3 regions of the Desulforapulum autotrophicum HRM2 genome follow, and region 2 is predicted to be linked to each of the others. Evidence: predicted binding sites of a transcription regulator. Region 2 holds the regulator's gene; each other region holds the start of a gene.
What was found. Region 2 encodes sigma-54, which starts transcription at its own class of promoters, with help from an activator protein. Its sites were predicted from a motif close to TNTGGCACANTTTCTGCTNT; they were not measured.
Positions count from the first base shown of each region.

Region 1: a site for sigma-54 is predicted at 4,137-4,156, ahead of HRM2_RS07975 (acetyl-CoA hydrolase/transferase family protein). Genes of this name have one in related genera too.
Region 3: a site for sigma-54 is predicted at 4,005-4,024, ahead of HRM2_RS04845 (Nif11-like leader peptide family natural product precursor). Genes of this name have one in related genera too.

Region 1 is NC_012108.1:1,841,296-1,848,784, forward strand. Features, by position in the region: gene cobT (nicotinate-nucleotide--dimethylbenzimidazole phosphoribosyltransferase) at 1-1,878, shown strand, start outside; gene HRM2_RS07965 (cache domain-containing protein) at 1,937-3,187, opposite strand; gene HRM2_RS07970 (hypothetical protein) at 3,209-3,661, opposite strand; gene HRM2_RS07975 (acetyl-CoA hydrolase/transferase family protein) at 4,312-5,682, shown strand; gene HRM2_RS07980 (acyl-CoA dehydrogenase) at 5,749-7,489, shown strand, end outside.
Region 2 is NC_012108.1:3,171,711-3,179,199, reverse strand. Features, by position in the region: tRNA gene HRM2_RS13835 (tRNA-Leu) at 70-154, opposite strand; gene secG (preprotein translocase subunit SecG) at 165-464, opposite strand; gene tpiA (triose-phosphate isomerase) at 471-1,226, opposite strand; gene gap (type I glyceraldehyde-3-phosphate dehydrogenase) at 1,471-2,475, opposite strand; gene HRM2_RS13815 (PTS sugar transporter subunit IIA) at 2,551-2,964, opposite strand; gene rapZ (RNase adapter RapZ) at 2,961-3,842, opposite strand; gene HRM2_RS13805 (PTS sugar transporter subunit IIA) at 3,846-4,304, opposite strand; gene hpf (ribosome hibernation-promoting factor, HPF/YfiA family) at 4,322-4,861, opposite strand; gene rpoN (RNA polymerase factor sigma-54) at 4,875-6,314, opposite strand; gene lptB (LPS export ABC transporter ATP-binding protein) at 6,317-7,039, opposite strand; gene HRM2_RS13785 (LptA/OstA family protein) at 7,036-7,489, opposite strand, start outside.
Region 3 is NC_012108.1:1,119,370-1,126,858, reverse strand. Features, by position in the region: gene HRM2_RS04870 (FAD-dependent oxidoreductase) at 1-147, shown strand, start outside; gene HRM2_RS04865 (GNAT family N-acetyltransferase) at 179-640, opposite strand; gene modC (molybdenum ABC transporter ATP-binding protein) at 688-1,776, opposite strand; gene modB (molybdate ABC transporter permease subunit) at 1,763-2,485, opposite strand; gene modA (molybdate ABC transporter substrate-binding protein) at 2,485-3,276, opposite strand; gene HRM2_RS04845 (Nif11-like leader peptide family natural product precursor) at 3,643-3,888, opposite strand; gene HRM2_RS04840 (NAD(+)--dinitrogen-reductase ADP-D-ribosyltransferase) at 4,345-5,223, shown strand; gene draG (ADP-ribosyl-[dinitrogen reductase] hydrolase) at 5,244-6,170, shown strand; gene HRM2_RS04830 (galactose-1-phosphate uridylyltransferase) at 6,245-7,318, shown strand; gene HRM2_RS04825 (LysE/ArgO family amino acid transporter) at 7,443-7,489, opposite strand, start outside.

The sequences.
Region 1 (7,489 bases), 1.3 Mb from region 2:
AAGAGCTGTGGTACCTGCCACTACTGCCGGGCTGGCAGGGAAAATCTTTGTGACGGGATGAAGATCACAGGATTCCACCACGACGGGGGATTTGCACACCGGGCCGTTCTTCCATTGGCCAGCCTCGTTCCTGTTTCTTCGGATCTGGATCTTTATGCGGCGTGTTTTGCGGAGCCCGTGGGTTGCGTGGTCAATGCCTTTGAAAAACTGCCTGCGACCCCGGGTAAAAAGATACTCATCTACGGCGGGGGAACCATGGGGCTTATCACGGCCATCTATGCAAAACACCTGGGCCTCATTCCTTTTATCCTGGAAAAAAATGCGGCAAAAATTGAAAAAATAAGTCCCATTCTGAAAGCCGAAGGCCTGGACTGCGCCCGAGAAACCCATGAGAGCCTCTTTGACATTGTGATCAATACCTGCCCGGATTACATTGCCTTTTGTCAGGCCATTACCAAGGTGGATAAGGGCGGATATATTTCTTTTTTTTCCGGGATTACCAAAAATGAGTCCGTGGAAACCAACCTGCTGAATCTGGTCCATTACAAAGAAGCCGTCTTGGCGGGGGCCTATGGGATGAAAAAATCAGATATTGAAAAGGCCTTGCCCTTTCTTCTTTCCCACGGGGTGTCTCTAAATCGGCTTATTGAAGAGGTGGTCGTCCCGGAACGGGCCCCAGAACTTCTGCCCCAGGTGCTCAAGGGGCAAACCCTTAAATATATCCTGGATTTTACCGGTTCCCACCATTTTCAGCCGAAAAAACCGGCCGAAAAACGGGATGGGGCGTCTCCATGTGTAATAGAAAATTCTTTGTCAAAAAGTCCGTTATGTACCAGGATTATCCAGGCTGTCCGGCCACCCCGGGATATGGCCTCCCAGGCCAGGGCCAAGATGGATGACAAGAGCAAACCCCTTGGGGCTTTAGGCAAACTTGAGGCTTTAGGAATCCAGATGGCCGTAATCCAGGGCAGTCTGCATCCTGAAATAAAACAAAAGGCCATACTGGTCTTTGCCGGTGACCACGGCGTCACCGAAGAAGGGGTGTCGGCCTTCCCAAAGGAAGTCACGGGGCAGATGGTGGACAATTTCCTTAATCACGGGGCCGCCATCAATGTCCTCTGCAGCCGTTATGAAATTGAGATGAAGGTGGTGGATATGGGCGTGGAAAAAACCTTTGCTCCCCATCCAGACCTGATTCTGGCCAAAGTAGCCCCGGGTACCCGAAACATGGCCCTGGAACCGGCCATGACCGCTCCCCAGGCTGTCCAGGCCCTGGAAAACGGGATTCGGGCATTTTTCTCCATTCATGGAAAGGTTCCGGTTCAGATTCTGGGCCTTGGGGAAATGGGCATTGGCAATACCACATCCGCTTCGGCAATTATATCCGCTGTAACAGGCATCAGCCCTGCCCAGGCTGCAGGCCGGGGCACCGGGGTGGACAACAAGGGGCTGTCCCACAAAACAGAGGTGATCCAACGGGTACTTGATTTCCATCATCTTGATCCTGAAAACGGATTTGACATTTTGAGAACCCTTGGGGGATTTGAACTTGCCGGCATCGCTGGTGCGACCCTGGCTGCGGCCTCAGAGGGATGTGCAGTCGTCCTGGACGGGGTAATTTCAACGGCAGCCGGGCTCATCGCCTATCTGATCTGTCCTGATATCCGGGAATACCTTATATCTGGCCATCAGTCTGTGGAAAAAGCCCAGGAAGCGGCCCTGGCCTACATGGGCCTTGAACCGGTTGTGGACCTGGGCATGCGGCTGGGTGAAGGAACAGGTGCGGCCCTGGCCATTGATCTGGCAGAGACCGCCTGCAGAATTATGACTGAGATGGCCTCCTTTGACGAGGCAAAAATTTCAAGAAGTCCTTCCTGAAAAGCGGGGTACCGGGAGTCAATTTACTTAACTCAACTGGTACTCCTATTTCATCCATTTAAAGGGTTTTAAGTCGTTTCATGGCATAGGCCAGGCTTGTCTGCATCCTGACAATTGACCTGGCAAGCATTCCGATTTCATCTTTTGACCGTATCTTGATTTGGACATCAAGATCTCCAAGGCTCATGCGGGTTGCGGCATCTGTCATTTCAATAATTGGTTTGCTGATTGAACGTGCAGAAAACCAGGCGATAATTGCCACAATTATGATGGTCAAGGAAAAAAATACGAGAATATATTTCTGAAATTTCAGCAGTGTCGCATATGCCTCATTTTTTTCTTGCTGGACAACCATATTCCAGCCCAGCTTGTTCTTTTTGAAAGAGGCAATATTCAGCGAGCCCTTGTTGTCCATAAATTCGCCAAACCCCGATATCTTTCCGTCGGATAAAGAAAAGACAGGGTTGTCTGTAAGGTTTTTTTCTTCTAATACATATTGTTTTACCTGGTGGGCAATCACCTTGTTTTTTTCGTCCACAAGAAAGGCAAAACCGGTTTTGCCCTTTGTCCATTTTGCAACGGATTGTGAAATGGCTTCAGTGGTCATTGCACCAGCCATCACACCAACCATCGTTCCATTGTTCATTATGGGTACAGCCAGAACAAGAGCAGGCTTTTGAGATGTCTTTCCTAGGAGGGTCTGCCAGGAAAAAGCAGACCCCTTTTGTATATCCTTAAAATAAGACCTGTCCGAGTAATCTTTTAAAATATTACCATCGTTCCTTGCCGTGTTCATCCCGTCGATGTCCAGGGTAAAGGCAAGGTATATCCAGGGGTATTGTTCGTGTATTAATTCCAATATTTTTGTCTGTTCGGTCGGATCCATGTATTTGATCCCGTCGAGCCTGGAAACCATCTGCAGCAAGCGTTTGTTTTTGTCCACCCATTCGTCAATATGGTTCAGAAGCCCAGAAGTGGACTGCTGCATTAAAAGCTGTGTATCTGCTTCTACCCTGGCACTGGTTTCACTGTAGGTGATCATGAAAAATAAACCGACCGGAATAAGGCTGATCAAAAGCATGATAAGGAAGGTTTTGGGGTAGAGCCCAAATTTGATGGGTTTTTTTTGTCCTGTTGCCGTGGTTAGGGGGATGTCTTCAGCATAGGTGACGTTTTCATAATTGACAATTGGTTTTTCTACGGTAAAGAGCGTATCGCAGGCTATGCATTTGAACGAGACGGTGTTTTGTTTAAATTTCTTTTCATCAACGGTGTATTTTTTTCCACAATTTTTGCAGGCAACAATCATAACAGCCTCTCATTTTATTGATTATCGGGTTCTTGACAACAGGTCGTTAACTCTTTCGTTGAATTCAATCCTGTGTCCTGGATCGGAAATCTCATCACTTATTTTGGAAAGCAGTTCTTCTATATCGTTGACCAAAATTTTTTTATCCGTGATGTTCATACCTGAAAGAATATCGGCCATGATGATATTTGCTACAGGGCCGACGTAATAGGTAAGGATTGAGGTGAGTTCCTTCAATAATTCCGGGCTGTAGCGCTGTATTTTCTTTTTGACAACAGGTGTAATAAGGCCCATCCCATACAATTTCATCAGCTGATTTTTAAAATCTGGGAGATCCATTCCTGATTCACGGGCGATTAATCCGATTTCCTTGTTTTCATCAATCAGGGCTAACAACCTAAACTGGGTTGCAGACAGGGTGATGTTGCCATTGATATCCGAGGTCAGCTTTTTAAAATATTTAAATTTTGCCATTTCGGTTCTTATCCATACATTTATTTTGGGCTATATCCCCTTATGTCTGCATGATTTATCAAAAATGGTGTTGAAATCCAGCTGCCTCCAAGCATCCATAATCAAATTTTTCAAGCCTTTCATGTTAACAAAAGACTTAACAAAAAACAAGACAGCTGCACTGAGCCCTTAATTCAGGTGAAGCGATGTATACCCATGGGGAGGACAGCAGGAATCTTTCTTATCCAGAGCAATTGCCCTTTGCCCTTGGATTTATAGGCTCTTTTTTTTAGAAGCCGTGGCAAAATCTTCCCATGGCGTGGTAGAATCGCCACGTGAAGTTGTAAAAGCTTTTATTATCAGGTGGTTGTCGTTTTATCCGGTTTTATGTGTGGCGAAACAGTAACGTCCCCTCCTGAATGACAGACACGAATTTCCAGGTCAATTTACTGAAAAAAATTATTAAATTACAGTAGGTTGTGTTCATTAACCCTTCTGTGGCACTTATATTGCTGTATTTACAACGTCAGAGAACAATGGTCTTAATCGTGTCCTATTAATGGTGGCTGAACATCGTTATTTTCCGGGACCATTGGACGGATATTTTGATTCATGGGTTAAATTCTCAAGCAAGTTTATCAACATAAAACAAACAAGAGGAATTTACTGAAATGAGTTTTACATCACCGATTCTGAAACAATATCGACAAAAATTAGTAACCGCAAGAAAAGCCGTACAGGTTGTTAAATCCGGAGACTGGATTGATTATGGTGCCTTTTGCACGGCCCCAAGAACCCTTGATGAGGCCCTGGCAGCGCGTGTGGATGAACTAGAGCATGTCAATGTAAGGGCCCTTGCCTTTCCCGGAAAAGCCAAGGTTGCCATGGCCAGTGCTAAGGGCAACAGCATGACTTATAACAATTGGCATTTCAGCAGTGGAGATCGTAATAATCACGACCACCATAACTGTTACTATATTCCCTTTACCTACAACGAAGGTCCGGGGCACTACGGCAGAAACATCAAAACCGATGTCTGCATGGTACAGACCACTCCCATGGATCATCAGGGCAATTTTAATTTCGGCATTGGTAATTCGTTCCAGCGGGCCATCATTGATAATGCTAAAACCGTTATTGTGGAGGTGAATACCACCCTGCCCAACTGCCTTGGTGGAGCAGGGGAATCGGTTCATATCTCAGAGGTTAATTATGTAGTTGAAACCGAAAACCAGCCGATCTTGACCATTGGATCTCCAAAGATTTCCGATGTTGACAGAAAGATTGCCGACCTCATCGTTGAGGAGATAGAGGACGGATCATGCATTCAGCTTGGCATTGGTGGCATGCCCAATGCCGTGGGCAAACTCATTGCTGAGTCTGATCTAAAAGACCTTGGTGTTCACTCGGAAATGTTGGTAGATGCCTATCTTGAGATGTTTGAAGCCGGAAGGGTCTCCAATCTTAAAAAAAACCTGGACCCTGGTAAGTTTGTTTACACCTTTGCCTTGGGCAGTCAGCGCCTCTATGACTTTATTAATAACAATCCTTCCTGTGCGAGTTATCCGGCAGACTACACCAATAAACTGAGTAACATCGCATCCAACGATAAAACTATTTCCATAAACAATGCCATTGAGGTGGACCTTTATGGCCAGGTCTCATCGGAATCTTCCGGGTACCGGCAGATTACGGGAACCGGTGGACAGTTTGACTTTGCCTATGGCGCCTATCACTCCAAGGGAGGAAAATCTTTTATCTGTCTTTCTTCCACCGTGACAGACAAGGAGGGAAAGGTTCATTCCCGAATACGCCCGGTCTTTGATCCCGGCAGCATTGTCACCCTGCCAAGAACCATCACCCACTATGTTGTCACCGAATACGGCAAGGTCTGCCTGAAGGGAAAATCCACGTGGGAAAGGGCAGAAGCGCTTATTAGCATCGCCCATCCTGATTTTCGGGATCAGTTGATCAAAGAGGCTGAGAAAATGAGAATCTGGGTACATAGAAATCAGACATCATCCCTGGTTAAGGCTGCATGATGCCCTATAACTGAATATCCATCAATAAAACACCTGCTGACAACACACCATTAAGGAGCGATAGGAATGGCACAACTAATTGCGGACCGTAGAGATATTGATTTCGTACTCCACGAACAGCTTAACGTGGAAGCCCTCAGTGAGCACAAAAGGTTTAATGAATTTGGAAAAAAGACGGTTGATCTTATTGTCTCCGAGGCAAGGAATCTTGCCATCAAAGAGATTCTGCCCCTGCAGAAGCCAAGCGATACAGGGTGTGAGTTCAACAACGGCACGGTCAAGGTCCCTGAAGGGTTTCACCGGGTCATGAAAGCATACAATGAAGGCGAATGGCTTGCCATGACCGACGATCCGGAATGGGGTGGCCAGGGAATGCCCAAGACCGTTGCCATGGCAGCCAACGAGTACTTTTACGGTGCCTGCAACTCGTTCATGCTTTACAATCTTCTGACCCATGGGGCATCCAAGCTTGTAGAGACCTTTGGCACTCCAGAGCAGAAGAATCTACACCTTAAAAATATGCTTTCTGGAAAATGGGCCGGTACCATGCTCCTGACCGAATCCGATGCAGGTTCCGACCTTGCCGGGATTACCACCATGGCAAAGGACAACGGTGACGGGACTTACAGTCTTGAGGGCAATAAAATTTTTATTTCCGGTGGAGAACAGGATCTGACGGAAAATATTGTTCACCCGGTTCTGGCAAGGCTTGAAGATTCTCCTGCCGGTATCAAAGGCATTTCGCTTTTCCTTGTGACCAAGTACCGGTTAAACCCGGACGGCACGCCAGGGGAATTCAACAATGTCGTGTGTACGGGCATTGAAGAGAAAATGGGGCTCCATGGTTCAGCCACCTGCTCCCTGGAGCTTGGCGGCAAGGGGCAATGCATTGGTACACTGCTGGGAGAAAAAAATAAGGGCATGGCAGCCATGTTCCTGATGATGAACGAGGCCCGGCAGATGGTTGGACTCCAGGGGCAGGCCAATGCCTCGGCCGCCTATATGTATGCCTTGGACTATGCCAGGCAGCGTATCCAGAGTAAAAGCCTGACCGCTCCTGCGGGGACCCCGCCTGTGGCCATTATCAACCACCCGGATGTCAAACGACAGCTTTTGATGATGAAGTCCTGGGTGGAGGGCATGAGAAGCCTTGTCTACTACACGGGCCTGTGCCATGACCGGCTTGCCATTGCAGCAGATGATAGTGAACGGCAGTTCTATTCCACCCTGCTTGAGGTGCTCACCCCCATCATCAAGGGTTATATCACCGACCGGGCCTTTGATGTCTGTAACCACGGTGTGCAGATTTACGGTGGTTACGGATTTATCGAAGAGTTCCCTGTTTCCCAGTTGCTTCGCGATTGCAGGATCTTCATGCTGTATGAGGGCACCAACGGTATTCAAGCCATGGATCTTGTCGGTCGAAAACTTGGCATGCACAAGGGAGAACCTTTTATTCATTTCCTGGGGCTGATCGAAAAAACCATAACCGCGTCAAGGGAGGTTAAAGGCCTGGAATCCCTGGCCGACAGCATGCAGCGATTTTTTACAAACTACGCTGAAGTTGCCCATGAAATATCTGCAAGGGCGGCTTCTGGCAAGGTGATGGAGGTTTTTGCATTTTCCCACCCCTTTCTTGAGGTGAGCGGGGATCTGACCGTGGCCTGGATGCTTCTCTGGAGAGCGTCTGTGGCCGCTCCAAAACTTGGTAAAAAGAAAAAAGACGATGCCTTTTACCAGGGGCAGATACAGACGGCCCGTTTTTTCATCAACAATATCCTGCCCGTTACCGAAGGCAGACTCAATA
Region 2 (7,489 bases):
GCATTTGCCAAGTCTTTTAAAAAGATGAAAAGCCGCAAACATTGTGCAATGATTGCGGCTTTTTATATCTGGTGCCGAAGGGGAGACTTGAACTCCCACGGGTCGCCCCACACGCCCCTCAAGCGTGCGTGTCTACCTATTCCACCACTTCGGCAGGATGTATGCTATTTGCTGTCAGTCGTTGCAGGCTGCTCAATCGGTATTTTTATGTCAGGCATAATGGATGTCTCAGGTTTATGACTTGACATATAAGCAAGGGTCAGTGAGGTGAGCATGAAAATCACGGCAACCCCGGTTGTTATTTTGCTCAGGAATGTAGCCGGTCCTGCGCCACCGAACAGAGCCTGGCTGGATGCACCACCAAATGAAGCGCCCATGTCTGCACCTTTTCCTGTCTGGAGCAGAACGATGAGAATTAAAAGGATGCAGGCAATTACATGTGCAATTATAATCAGGGTTGTCATGGTTTGTTATTTGTACCTTATTATTTTGATGAACGTATCTGCATCAAGGCTGGCTCCGCCAACCAATGCGCCATCGACATCGTTAATTTTCATTATTTCCGAAACATTCCCCGGCTTAACTGAACCACCATATAGTATACGGATGGACATTGCAAGCGTGTTGCCAAATTTATCGTTAACAAGCTTTCGGATATATTCGTGTACCTGGGCCACTTGCTCCGGAGTTGCTGTTTTTCCCGTTCCGATGGCCCAAACCGGCTCATAGGCGATAACAAGGGGCTGGAGTGCATCAGAATCAAAGCTTTTTAACCCATTTGACACCTGTTTGTCAAGCACGGAAAAGGTTTTTTCCCCATCCCTTTGTGCCCCGGTCTCACCAATGCACAGAACAGGGATAAGGCCGGCCTTGAGGGTTGCGGCTATCTTTTTGCAAACGGTTTCATCGGTTTCTCCAAAATATTGGCGGCGCTCTGAATGACCGATGATGGCATAGTCGGCACCGGCTGCCTTTACCATGGCGGCGGATACTTCACCTGTGTAGGCACCCTCATTTTCATAAAACAGATTCTGAGCCCCGACCTTTACATTTGATCCTGCCACCGCCTGGGATACAAGGGGAAGGCTTAAAAAGGTGGGGGCGATCATGATGTCAGTATTAACAACTTCAGATGCAAGTTCAACAAGTCTTGTAGCCGTGGTAACGGCTTCCGTGCCGGTCTTGAACATTTTCCAGTTGCCGGCGATTAACGCTCTTCTACTCATAAGGATCTCCTCATTAGTGTTTGAACAAAAAATCACCCATCTGCTGCGTTGCTGCAAAATTCTGAAACCTCACGTACACTAGTACGCTCCGGTTTCAGAATTTTTTGCGCCTTGCATATGGGCAATTTTTCGCCCAAACACGGGTTTTCGGTCAGCCATTATTTTTATTAGAAACTCGATTCAGCCTGACAAGCGTAACGGATGTTGAGTTTCATGGTCTGTTGCGCCCGATAGGATGAGGTGGCTATAGGGATTTTCCCACCAGGGCTGCAAGGTCAATGAGTCGGTGGGAGTAGCCTGATTCATTGTCATACCAGGCGTAAATTTTGACCATATTCTGGATGACATCCGTACTCATGGCATCGACAATCGAAGAAAAAGGGCTGCCGTTGTAGTCAATGGAGACCAGGGGAAGCTCGCAGTAATCGAGAATTCCGGCAAGGTCGGACTTTGACGCTCTTTCAAGGGCCTGGTTTACCTCTTCCCGGGTGACGTTCGCCTTTTCAACGACCACTACAAGGTCAACCAGGCTCACATTGGGGGTGGGTACCCTGACCGACAGGCCGTTGAGTTTTCCCTTGAGTTCCGGAAGAACCAGGGCAACTGCCTTGGCTGCTCCTGTGGTGGTGGGGATCATGGAGAGCGCTGCGGAACGTGCCCGCCTCAAATCCTTGTGGGGAAAGTCAAGGAGTCGCTGGTCTCCTGTATAGGCATGAACGGTTGTCATCATCCCGCTCACAATTCCGAAATTCTCCAGGAGAACTTTTGCAACCGGGGCAAGGCAGTTTGTGGTGCATGAGGCATTGGAGATGATGTCATGTTTTTCAGGATCATAGGTGTCATGGTTGACACCCATGACAATGGTGCTGTCGGGATCAACCGCTGGGGCTGAGATAATAACCTTTGCTGCACCGGCCTTGAGGTGTTTTCCTGCACCCTCCCTGTCCCGGAAGATGCCCGTACATTCAAGAACAATGTCAACGCCTGCATCCTTCCACGGAATTTGTCCCGGATCCTTGAGGGAACAGACCTTTATGGTTCGATCGTTGACGACCATGGTATCTTCAGTGGTTGTGATGGTTGCGTCGAGCCTGCCATGTACAGAGTCAAATTGAAGCAGATGCGCCATGGTCTTTGTGTCTGAAAGATCGTTGATGGCGACGACTTCAAGATCTGATCGTTTCAATGCAGCCCTGAACGCCAGTCTGCCGATTCTACCGAAACCGTTGATTCCAAGTTTAATTCCCACGATATTGTACCTCCTGAACGTTGGTAGTAAAAGAAACACATGTTGGGAAGCCGGGTTGGAATTCAAGCCAACCGATCATGCACGTTTGCTTCCTTTTAAAATTCCGCTTGCAAGGGAAATACTTTTTTTCCCCTGGGCCACAATGGCCGCTGCTGCCGCTGAAAGTTCCTGTTTATCCCTTACTGAAATTGCCTTGAGCAGAATTGGAAGGTTGACCCCTGAGATCACTTCAACGGCCCCTTCTTCTAAAAACGAGTAACTCAGATTGGATGGGGTTCCACCAAACATGTCGGTGAAAATGATCACCCCTTTTCCATCATTGACGGTTTTGATGCCGGTTTTGATCTTTTTGATCAATGCGTCGGCAGGTTCCCTGATGTCAATGGAAACAAAGCTGATTTTTTCTATTTGTGTATCCAGGATTAATTGAGCGGTTTCAATTAATGCTTCTCCAAGTGTTGAGTGGGTGACGATTAAAATTCCTGTCATAGCTCTTTTGTATCCCTGTCTATGTCCCTGTGGATGATGCCGGGTTCAAAGCCTCGCTGGCTCAGGTGTTCAAAAATGTTTTCAGCAATGGCAACGCTTCTGTGTCGACCACCTGTACATCCTACAGCTATTGTAAGATACGCTTTCCCCTCAAGGGTGTAAAGCGGAATCAGATAGTCGAGAAGGCCCAGGTATTTTTTTAAAAAAGTTTTGGCCTGGATGGTTTCAAGCACAAAATCTTTAACCTCCTTTGTGCGACCATTCAACGCTTTCAGCTCTGGTACAAAAAAAGGGTTTGAGAGAAACCGCATGTCAACCACAAGATCTGCATCCGTAGGGATGCCGTACTTGAATCCAAACGAGAGGAGGTTGATCTTCATGGATACAGGTTTGAGGGCGTGGTGGTGGGCAATATTGCGGATTTCGGCTTTAAGCTGGTGGACATTGTAATTGCTTGTGTCAATGATCCGTTTTGAAATTTTTCTGATGGGAAGCATGAGGCTTTTTTCTGACTTTATGCTTTCAATCAGACTTTTGTCCTGACCTGCGGGGTGATGGCGCCGGGTCTGGCTGTATCGTTTTAAAAGGATGTTTTCATCGGCCTCAAGAAAAATAATTTCCGGAATATGCCCGTTCTTCCCCAAGGATTCCAGGACCGAAGGAAATTGGGATAAAAATTGTTTGGCCCGGATGTCCATGACAAAGGCAAAACCGTTTATGTCGGTGTCGCTGTCCAGGGGGAGGTCAAGAAATTTTGGCAGAAGCTCGATGGGCATGTTGTCAACGCAGTAATAACCTGCATCTTCAAATGCCTCCATGGCTGTGCTCTTTCCTGACCCGGAAAGGCCGGTGAGTATAAATAGGCTTTGGCGGTTCATGGGTTAAAACTCTTCATCAATGTCAAGAATGATTTTCTGGATTTCGTCAATGGATTCGGCCCGTAACAGGCTTTCCTTAAAGTGGTCCTTTTTGAGAAGCTTTGAAATCTGTGCCAGAACTTTCAGGTGACTTCCTGTGGAGTTTTCAGGGGTTATCAACAGGAAAAAAATATGGACCGGTTTGTGGTCAAGGGAGTCAAATGAGACTCCCTTGCGGCTCAAACCGAACCCGACAACTATGGAGTCGACAGTGGCAAGCTTGCCGTGGGGAATTCCAATTCCGCCACCGATACCTGTACTGCCAAGTTGTTCTCTTTCCAGAAGAACCCTTACAATTTCGTCGCTCCCGGTCCTGGCCATGGGAGCGACACAAATTGCAAGTTCTTCAAGAACGCCTTTTTTATCCTTTGATGCAAGGTCCGGGATGATGGCACCCCTTGGTAATAGTTCTGATAGTTTCATAATCTCCTGGCAATTTGCTATCTGCGGGGCTGGATCAATCCAAGCTTTCCGTCGTTACGCCTGTAGAGAACATTGACACGCTCTGTCCTTGCATTGCTGAACACAAAGAAATTTTCCTTACCAGAGTTGAGTTCCATAACGGCATCATCGATGTCAATGGGTTTTACGTCAATGGCCTCCATGATCACTTCAGGAGTGGAGGTGTCCGAGGCGGCCTCGGGAGGGGTGAGGAGAATATCATTGTCCTTGATGCTTGCCTTGTTGCCTGACATGTGGCGTCGCATCTTGTCCTTGTTTTTCTTTATCTGGCCTGCCACCTTGTCCATAAGGGTGTCAATGGACGAGTACATGTTTTCAGACTCCTCCTTTGCATGGATCTTCAATCGGTCACACACAAGGGTTATTTCGGCAATGTGTCTAATCTTTTCAACGGACAGAACCACGTTTGCCTCTGCCGGGCTTTCAAGCATTTTGTCAAATCGGTCTACCTTTTTCTGTACATAGGATTTTAATGCATCGGAAGGATCAATCTGTTTAAAAGTGACGGATGTCTGCATAAAAAAAACCTCCCTAAAATTGTTTACGTTTACTTGACGGAAGAATGTGAAGCATCTCCCTGTATTTGGCTACGGTTCTGCGGGCTATGTTGATGTTAGCCTCTTCTAATATCTCTGTCAGTCGCTTGTCGCTGTAGGGGTTTTGAGGATCTTCCTTTTCAATAATAAGTTTGATTTTGTCCTTGACACTTGCCGAAGCCATTGAATCACCATCAGTTCTTGAGATGGAACTATTGAAAAAATATTTAAGTTCAAATAACCCCTGGGGGGTGTATGCGTATTTGTTGGTTGTGACCCGACTGATGGTTGATTCGTGCATCTGGATATCTTCGGCCACGTCCCTCAGGATCATGGGTTTTAACTGGGTGATCCCGTTGAGGAAAAATTCCCGCTGGAACTTGATGATGCTCTCCATGACAGAATAGATGGTCTTCTGTCGCTGGTGGATGCTTTTGATGAGCCAGGAAGCGCTCTGCATCTTCTCGTTGAGGTAGGTCTTGGTCTCTTTTGATATCTTGGTGCCCTTGGCGACTGCCTCTTTGTATACACGGTTTATCCTCAGTTTGGGCAGGCCGTCGTCGTTCATGACAATTTTAAAATCATCGCCTTCCCGGTATACATAGATGTCTGGAATAATGTACTGGGGTTCTTCAGTGCTGAACTCTCGACCTGGTTTGGGCTCCAGGCATTTGATGACGTTCACGGCTGAAACCACATGATCTATGGATATGCCTAGATCCTTTGCGATTTTCTTGTAGTTTTTGTTCTCCAGGTTTTTCATGTGCCGGGTGATGATCCGTTCAAGCATCGGATCTTCGATGCCAAGTCTCGTAATCTGAATGAGCAGTGATTCCCTGAGATCCCTTGCGCAGACACCGGGCGGGTCAAAGGTTTGCAGGGTTTTGAGCATGGCTTCAACGGCTTCGATTTCAAAACCCCCGGGTTCAGCAATTTCCTCAACCGTTGAACAAAGATATCCGTCAACGTTGAGGCTGCCGATGATCATGCTTCCTATCTGTTCCTGATCAGGGGTTGGGCTGTTCATGAGAAGCTGCCACTGAAGGTGATCTTCAAGGGTCTTTTTGGCTGAGGTGAATGCCTCGTAATTGGGGGCCTCCTGGAAATCTCTTTCCGAGTGAACCCTTCCCGTTGAGTTGTATTCGTTGATATAGCTTTCCCAGTCCGTGTCCTGGGAAAGTTTTTCCTCAATGGTGACCTCTTTCAGGTCCTCGTTTTGGTCTTTGGTGTCGGCTTCACGTTCAATCTCCCGGGCCTCTGCCTGGGTTATTTCCTGAATGCTCTCTTCCAGGGCCGGGTTTTCCTCGAGTTCCTGCTCGATCATCCCGGCAAGCTCCAGCCGGGAGAGCTGGAGTAGTTTTATCGCCTGCTGCAGCTGGGGGGTCATCACCAGTTGCTGGGTGAGTATTAAGTTTTGTTGTAGTCCTAAAGCCATAATCAGAGCCTAAATTTATCTCCAAGGTAGAATCGTCTTGCAATTTCGCTGGAGGTGATTTTTTCCGGGTTTCCCGATTCAATCACCTCTCCCTGATTCATGATATAGGCGAAGTTGCACACCCCAAGGGTCTCTCTCACGTTATGGTCAGATATCAGAACCCCGATGTCAAGTTCAGTGAGGTGGGTGATGATTTTCTGTATGTCTGACACGGCCAGGGGGTCAATCCCGGCAAAGGGTTCATCCAGAAGGATGAACAAAGGGTCGGTTGCAAGCACCCTTGAAATCTCAAGCCGTCTTCGTTCTCCGCCTGAGAGCACGCTTGCCTTTTGATCGGCAAGACGGGCGATGCCCAACTCTTCCATGAGGCGGTCTGCCTTGGCATTGACGTTCGTTTCAACATCGGGCCGGACCTCAAGAATGGCTGTAATATTCTGACGTACGGTGAGTTTCCTGAATATGGATGCCTCCTGGGGAAGGTACCCGATGCCGTTTCTTGCCCTCATGTACATTGGATAGTCTGTTATGTCATTGTGGTCAAGGAAAACCTGACCCTTGTCCGGCTTGATCATTCCAACGGCCATGTAAAATGTGGTTGTCTTGCCGGCACCGTTAGGCCCCAGCAGGCCGGTCACCTGCCCAGGGTTGACCTCAATGTTAACACCATTGACTACCCTTCGACCGTTGTAGGTCTTAACAAGATTTTTCAACGCAAGTCTTGTCATTCACCCTCTTTATTTTTCTTTTTGTCCGCGGGGTTGAACAGTGCTTCGACCCGCTGGTCTTTCCCACTCTCCACAACCACCTTGCCATTGCTTCGAAACAGGGTGATTTTTTTGCCGGTGACAAAGCTTTCACCTGTGATTACCCTGGGAGCGTCACCCGTCAGAGTCAGCACAAGGGTTGATGTTGTGTAGACAGCCTTGTCGGCAAATGCCTTTTGGTCTTGGGATGTGAATGTCACATTCCCCGTGGCAATGATCTCCTTGATGTTCTGCTCGTCGGTTTTGCTTAACTTTTTTCTCTCATCTTCCGTGTATATGAATATCTTTATGGCATCGGCATGGATGACATCGTCCTGGCTGGTTGCCACGGCATTGCCTGTAAACGCCACAAAGGAGCTGTCCCTTTCAGATGTCATGGCGTCTGCAGTGATGTGAAGGCTTCTGTCCTGG
Region 3 (7,489 bases), 2.1 Mb from region 2:
AACATCATTGCCACGGCAATTCAGGCCAATCTCACGGCTGAACAGCTGGCCGTCATGCAGTATGCCACACATCCGCTGATGACGGCATCTCCATTAAGCTACCATGTCATGCTGGCAGCCGAAAACGCCGCAGTCAAACTGCGTTAGAAACCCATAAAAAGATCAGGCCCGGAAGACTTTAAATCTCCCGGGTCAGACAAACCAGGTCCGTCTGCTGCCATTTCAAGTGCTTGTAAAAGGTCATGGCGGGTCCATTGTTTTTATCGGCCAGGAGCTGGAGATGGGTGATACCCCGCTGTTGGGCCCATTGTTCGATGGCATGCAACAAACTTTTTCCAATTGCCCTGCCCCGGTGATCGGCATCCACCACCAGATCCTCAAGAACTGCCGTGATGCGCCCTGTTGCAGTGGATATCCGGGTCTGGGCCGTACACATGCCCACAATTTCAGTGTTGTGCACAGCCACTTTAACAGCCCGGTGTTTGCCGCATCCATCCAACATCAAAGCCATACCCCGGCGATTCTTTTCCCCATCAAAGTTAAAGTCCTTTTCAATTAAAAACAATTGTTTCAAAAGACCAACAAGGACGTCCAGATCCTCTGTATCGGCATTTCGAACCATGATCGGGTTTTCATCCATATGTATTTCTCCTGTTACTGGTTCTGTTTCTGGAAACGCTTCGCCCGTCAGGTTGCAACGTATCCCAGGGAGACGGATACGCTTTTAATCATGGCATGCACCCGGGTTCCCGGCTTTAAATCCAGTTCCTGCCGGGCCCGGGGGGTAATGGTGGCCATGAGGGGAATGCCGATGTCCAGGGAAACGTTCACCAGGGATCCGTTACAGGGATCGTTGATCCCTGTAACTATTCCCTGGAAGATATTCTGAAAACTGGTGCGAGGAAAGGCTTCCAGGGCAAGGCCCACATTCCGGGGATGAATTCTGGCACGCACAGTCCCATTGACCGGAAGGTCTACCAGGGGAACACTCAACATCCCTCCTGGAAATTCAAGCCGGGTCAGACCGGCCCCGGGGTCATGGGAATCAACCCGGGTTGAGACCACAACAGCGGCCTCCATACCGCCTGTGAGACGTTGAAAATCATCCCTGGCCGAAACCGTTTCCACACTGCCCACAGCCAGTGTTTTTCCGTTGGAAAGAAAAACCAGGGTGTCTGCCAGGTTTAAAATTTCATCAACGGAATGGGTAACGTAAAGAATGGGAACCCTGAGTTCCCTGGGTAGCCGGGCAATAAAGGGAAGCACTTCGCTTTTACGTGCCTGGTCCAGGGACGCAAGGGGTTCGTCCATAATCAACAGAACAGGACTTGTGAGCAGGGAACGTCCAATGGCGACCCGCTGTTTTTCACCACCTGACAACGTGGCAGGATGGCGTTTTAGCAGATGGCTGATGCCAAGGAGATCCACCACTTGGTCAAACTCAATATACCTGGCCCCCGGGGGCACCCGCTTCATTCCGTAGACAAGGTTGTTGCGCACAGACAGATGGGGGAAAAGACGGCCATCCTGGAACACATAACCGAAACGCCGACCTTCAGGCGGAATATGGACATTTTTTTCACCGTCAAACACGCAATGATCATTGACCACGATATGGCCTGCATCCGGGCGTGAAAGTCCTGCAATCATATTGATAATCGAGGTTTTCCCAGCCCCTGAATGACCGAACATGGCTGTGACGCCGGCGCCCTTGGCAACAAAAGCCGCTTCAACGGTAAAGTCGCCCTGTACTTTTTTAAGATCAATGTCCAACATGGGATCTATTTTTTCCTCGCATGCGCCGTTCCATACGGCCAGCCAAAAGTTCTGAAACAACCAGGGCCGCCAGGGCAACAACAACAGAAATGATACAAAGCCGCAGGGCCCCGGCTTCCCCATCCGGTACCTGGGTCAGGGTATAAAGGGCTAAAGGAAGCGTCTGGGTCTGCCCTGGTATATTGGAGACAAAGGTAATGGTGGCCCCGAATTCGCTCAGGCTTCGGGCAAAGGCAAGGATAATGCCGGTGATGATGCCCGGAAATATCAGGGGCAGGGTCACGGTAAAGAACAGATCAATGGGGCCGGCACCCAGGGTTCGTGCAGCCTGTTCCAGCCCCTGGTCCACGTTTTCAATGGAGAGTCGGACCGCCCTTACCAGCAGGGGGAATGCCATGACCCCGGATGCCAGGGCCGCCCCTTTCCAGTTAAACGCAAACACAATACCTGTGAGATCATACAGCCATTTTCCCAGAATTCCCCTCCGGCCCATGAGCAGCAGCAGGGTATACCCTGTGACCACTGGCGGAACCACCAGGGGCAGATGCACCAACCCGTCCAGCAGGACCTTGCCGGGGAACTGCTTCCTGGCAAGGACCCATGCAACCAGAATCCCAGGTACCAGACTGCCGAGAACAGCCCACCCAGAGATCCAAAGGCTCAGACGCAGGGCTTCCAGTTCAACGGATGTCAGCTTCAGAAATTCCATTACCGCAGGGAAAAACCGTATTTTTCAAAAACAGCCCCTGACGCACTGGTTTTGAGAAATTCAAGAAAAGCACGGGCCCCAGGGGTCGCCTTTCCAGAAACCAGGGCTACAGGATAGGTAATGGCTGGGTGGCTGTTTTCAGGGAAAAAGGCCACAACTTTTACCTTTTTGGAAATGGCAGCATCCGTGGCATAGACAATCCCCAGGGGGGCTTCGCCCCGCTCCACCAGCATCAGGGCTGCCCGTACATCCTTTGCCCGTGCCACTTTAGAAGCCACGCTCTCCCACACGCCCAGGGTGGTCAGGGCTTGTTTCCCATAGATGCCCGCCGGCACATGGTCCGGGTCACCCATGGCCAGCTTTTCCTGTCCCAGAAGTCCTGCCAGGTTAAAACCAGAAGTAATTGTGACATCCATGCTGCTGTCCAGGGGGGCAATCAAGACCAGTCGATTACCGAGCAGATCAAACCGAGTGCCGGGTTCAATCATATTATTCTTCTCCAGAAAACCCATCCACTTGGGGTTGGCTGAGAGATACACATCAGCCGGTGCGCCCTGGTTGATCTGCTTGGCCAGGGTGGAAGAAGAGGCAAAGGAGGTGGTGACCCGCCCCTTGTTTTCTGCGGTAAACAGGGCGATAATATCGGTGATGGCGTTGGTGGTGGAGGCGGCTGCAAAAACGGTAATTTCCGGGGTGTCTGCTGCCCGTGCCGAAAAAGAGAACAGGGTGACACACAGGGTCAATACCAGAAATGGAATCAAAAGACGTTTTGATCGCGATGAATGTTTCATAGGTTGGATCCTTTTTTATGGGGTTGTCAGTGAATTAGGGACTTGCAGTTCAAAAAACAACAGAAATCACTTGTCTTTGAGCAATAGCTAACAAATGCTCATATGGTCGTAAAGTCTTTTATTTATCTGTGAAATGCCATCGGATGAACAACGGGATTTCCCGTGTACGACGAGACCACATGGGTTTTAATGATCTGCGCGGTTTCTATCATTCTGTGGATCACTTCAAAGGTCATCGTTTTTCTCTGCGCCGCATGCAGTTTTCAAACATTTTCTGCCGTATTCAAAAATAGCTTCGTATATGTGTCCCATTTTAGGTCTCCCTGTTGCATCCTGTTATGGACCGATTGCGTTCTGTTGTTGATTTCAGAACCGGTTGAGCATCTCCCACCACATTCTGAGTTCATTAAAATGATGGTGGTAATCCTCAGTCGGGGAGCTTGCGACTTCACGGGTCCATGCCTCAACAAACTCTGCGGAATCAAATTCAAACCCGTTTTCCCCAAGCAGTGTTTCAATCTGTTCAGGGCTTTGGCACTGATTCAGATCCTTCATGAATTCCGGACGCCCTGTAATCGATTTTAGAAATCTCTTTGCATCATTAACTGGCATTGCCCTGCACTCCTTTGCCCCTTAAGGCCTTTTTACTGATATGACATGGAAAGAATCGGGCTCGGTCGGTTGTTCTTCCATTTGCCGGTTGCAACCATTTCCCAATATTTTAGAGCATTGCATAGGAAGTGCCACCCAAGTAAAATACCCACAAAAAACTACAACATGCTGTAATTAAAACATATAAATATATTCACATTAAAACCAAAATAAACTTATAAAAAATTATATTTCATTTTTGTTAAAAATCTATGATTTGATTACAAATATGTAATATAAAATCAGATATAAAACGCTATCCGCCAGGAAGGTTTCCAGACCTTCCCACCCCATGGCAGCCTGGAATCAACCTTGACCGGGCTTTGAGCCATAAAAATCGATCCCTGGTCCAATTGTTGCTTTTGTTCAGGGCGGCGGCAATGGCAAAAGTTTGGGTAAAAGGAGAAAAGACGGACAGTGAGAAAAATTGCGGATCCCGGCGGTTTAAAAACCTGGAAAGACCGAAAAAAAACAGACCTTCAAGGGACTCAAACTGAAAACAATCCCGGCAATTGTCAATTCAGCCTGTGCAGTTTAACGCCCTGGATCATTGGTTCCCGTGACTTTAATGACAACCCAATGCCCCTGAGTATCCAGGGGGTCCGGGCCACCCATTCCCATTTTTTCAAGCTCCTGGATAAATCGACAACCTGGGAGCAGCGGGCCCGTACTTTCCAGGATTACATGGAGGTCGCCTTTCATCTTCACCAATGGCGAAAAACAGGTGATCCCGACGGGCAGGTCAACCTGAAACACAGCTATCTGAGATTTCTCCGGGGGTGGTTGTTTAATGCAAGTTCTGTTGAAGGGGCTGTGATGAAAGGATGGGTGGAGAGCAGGATGGGGCTTGTGCCCACCTATCACTGCGGCCGCATCCAGGGCAAAGAAAGCAATGAATACCTCGCCTACCTCAAGGACCGCATGGGAGGTGCATCCCGAACCAATGCCATCTTTTCCCAGCTGGACCTTCTCTATGAATTTGTTCAGTATGAAATCCAACGTCGTGATCCCCAGGTCACCCATATCACCCTGTTCCGAGGCATTTACGATTTTTCAGAACATGAAATCCTTGCCCGGACAGACAACCAGCGGGCCGTGGTCCGGCTCAACAACCTCAATTCGTTTACCCACGATTTTGAACGGGCATGGGAATTTGGAACCTTTGTCATGGAAGTCAGGGTGCCTGTTTCAAAAATATTTTTTGATGGTTCCTTTCTCCGAGCAGGTATTCTAAGGGGAGAAGAGGAAGTTCTGGTCATTGGCGGAGAGTATGACATCACCAGACGTCTGGTGTAAAAAATCAACAGGGGGTATGGATGGACAGGTTTCAGAAATTGGATTGGCCTATAATTAAAGACAGGGCCAGGGCTGCATTCATCGGCGTTGCCCTGGGCGATGCCCTGGGAGCCACCACAGAATTCATGACTCCCCGGGAGATCAAGGTTCAATTCGGGGTGCACAACCAGATCATCGGGAAAGGATGGCTGTATCTGAAACCGGGTCAGGTAACCGATGATACAGAAATGTCCATCTTCCTAGGCCGGGCCATTCGAGATTCCAGGGGGTGGGATCTTTCCGCCATTGCAGACAGTTTTGCCGACTGGATGAAAAGCCGGCCCATTGACATCGGTTCCACCTGTTCCAGGGGGATCAGGAACTATATTGTTCACAAAACCCTTGAAGTGCCGCCGAGCCGCTGGGATGCCGGCAACGGCGCCCTGATGCGCATGGTTCCAGTTACACTCTATACCCTGGGGGATGGAGAAACCCTTGCCCGCCACGCCGTGGAGCAGGCCCATATCACCCACAACAACCCCCTGTCCGATGCGGCCTGTATCTTTTTTGGCCACTTGGTTCACAGGGCCATCATGGGTGATACCCTTGACGATCTGCGCACCCTTACCCGCGATTTTGTGATCCAGTACCCGGTTTTCGGGTATCAGCCCTACCCAGGCAATAGTTCCGCCTATGTGGTGGATACGGTCCAGACCGTGTTTCATTTTTTATTTTCAACCAACACCTTTGAAGAATGCCTTGTCAATACGGTGAACCAGGGGGGGGACGCAGACACCACCGGCGCCATAGCCGGCATGGTTGCAGGCGCCCTTTACGGTTTTTCATCGTTGCCCAAACGCTGGATAAAACGTCTGGATTCCAAAATTTATTCCGAGGTTCTTGAACTGTCTGACCACCTGGTCGACCACTCTCCTTTGTCCCATATTTCAGAAAAATTTCATTTTTAAACACATTTTTTTGAACATTTTCCTGTATGATATTTTCACTGGAATTTATAACTACAAAATGAAGGTGAAAATGAATGGTTGATCAAAAAATTCGTGAAATCCGCATCAATCCGATTATTCCGGCAGAATCTGTTCTAATTGCCACGGAAAGAGGAAACCGGCCTGAAAAGAAACCAGGTTCTGCAAGTTTTGACTCGCGGTCGCTGGTATCTGAGTGCCCGTTTTGCAGGGGAAATGAAAATCAGACCCCTGGAGAAATTCTGCGCGTTCCAGGGGATGGAAACTGGCAGATACGGGTCGTTCAAAATCTTTACCCGGTATTTGGTGATGATCACCTCCTGTCAGACCTGAATCTGGGGGTTCACCATGTCATTGACGGATACGGTCAGCATGAAGTTGTCATTGATCACGCCAATCACGGAATTCAGTTATACCAGATGGAGCAATCCCATATATCCCGTATTTTCAGCCTGTATCGGGATCGAATGAAACAGCTTTACACGGCAAATGAAAACCACCGCTATGTCCTGGTGTTTAAAAATTTCGGCCCGGCGGCAGGCGGCAGTATCGCCCATACCCACAGTCAGATTATTGCCATGCCGGTTGTTCCCGCCAATGTTGAGATGGAAATTGACAACAGCCGGAAATATTTCCAGAATCAGGGAAAATGTATTTTCTGCACCTTGATGGATGAATCCCTGACCTATGAAGGAACGGTCTATGATCGGTTTTCAGGGGAACAAAAAAAACGTATTGAGGTCGAAAAGTATATTGTGGAAAAAGGGGACTATTTTGTCGCGATCAAACCCTTTGCCAGCCGATTCCCCTGGGAAGTCCATATCCTGCCGCGGCAGCATTGCCATGATTACTGCAGCATCTCAGATACTGAATGCCTGGATCTGGCCGGGGTACTGCGTCGCGTTATGCTGCGGCTTCACGCAGTTCTTGGCTTTGTGGAATATAATTATTTTCTACATTCTGCGCCCGCGGTCCTCAAAACACCGGAAGATGAATCAAGCTTTCACTGGCACCTGGAACTTTGTCCACGGACAACCATTCCAAATGGTTTTGAACTGGGCTCGGGTCTGGCGATCAATACGGTCAGCCCAGAGAGGGCCGTGGAGCAGCTTCGTGCCGTTCAAATATAATTTTTGGCTGCAGCAGAGTTGCTGGAGAGAAACAATTTACCCCAGGTCACCATCGGCCTGGTTGTTACAAGGGAGGGTATCGATGGCTCGATGCTGGGCCTTGCCGCGACATGAAGAAACAAACTCATACCAGAGAAGCGGCAATCCCCCACATGGTCAGACAGACAAGGC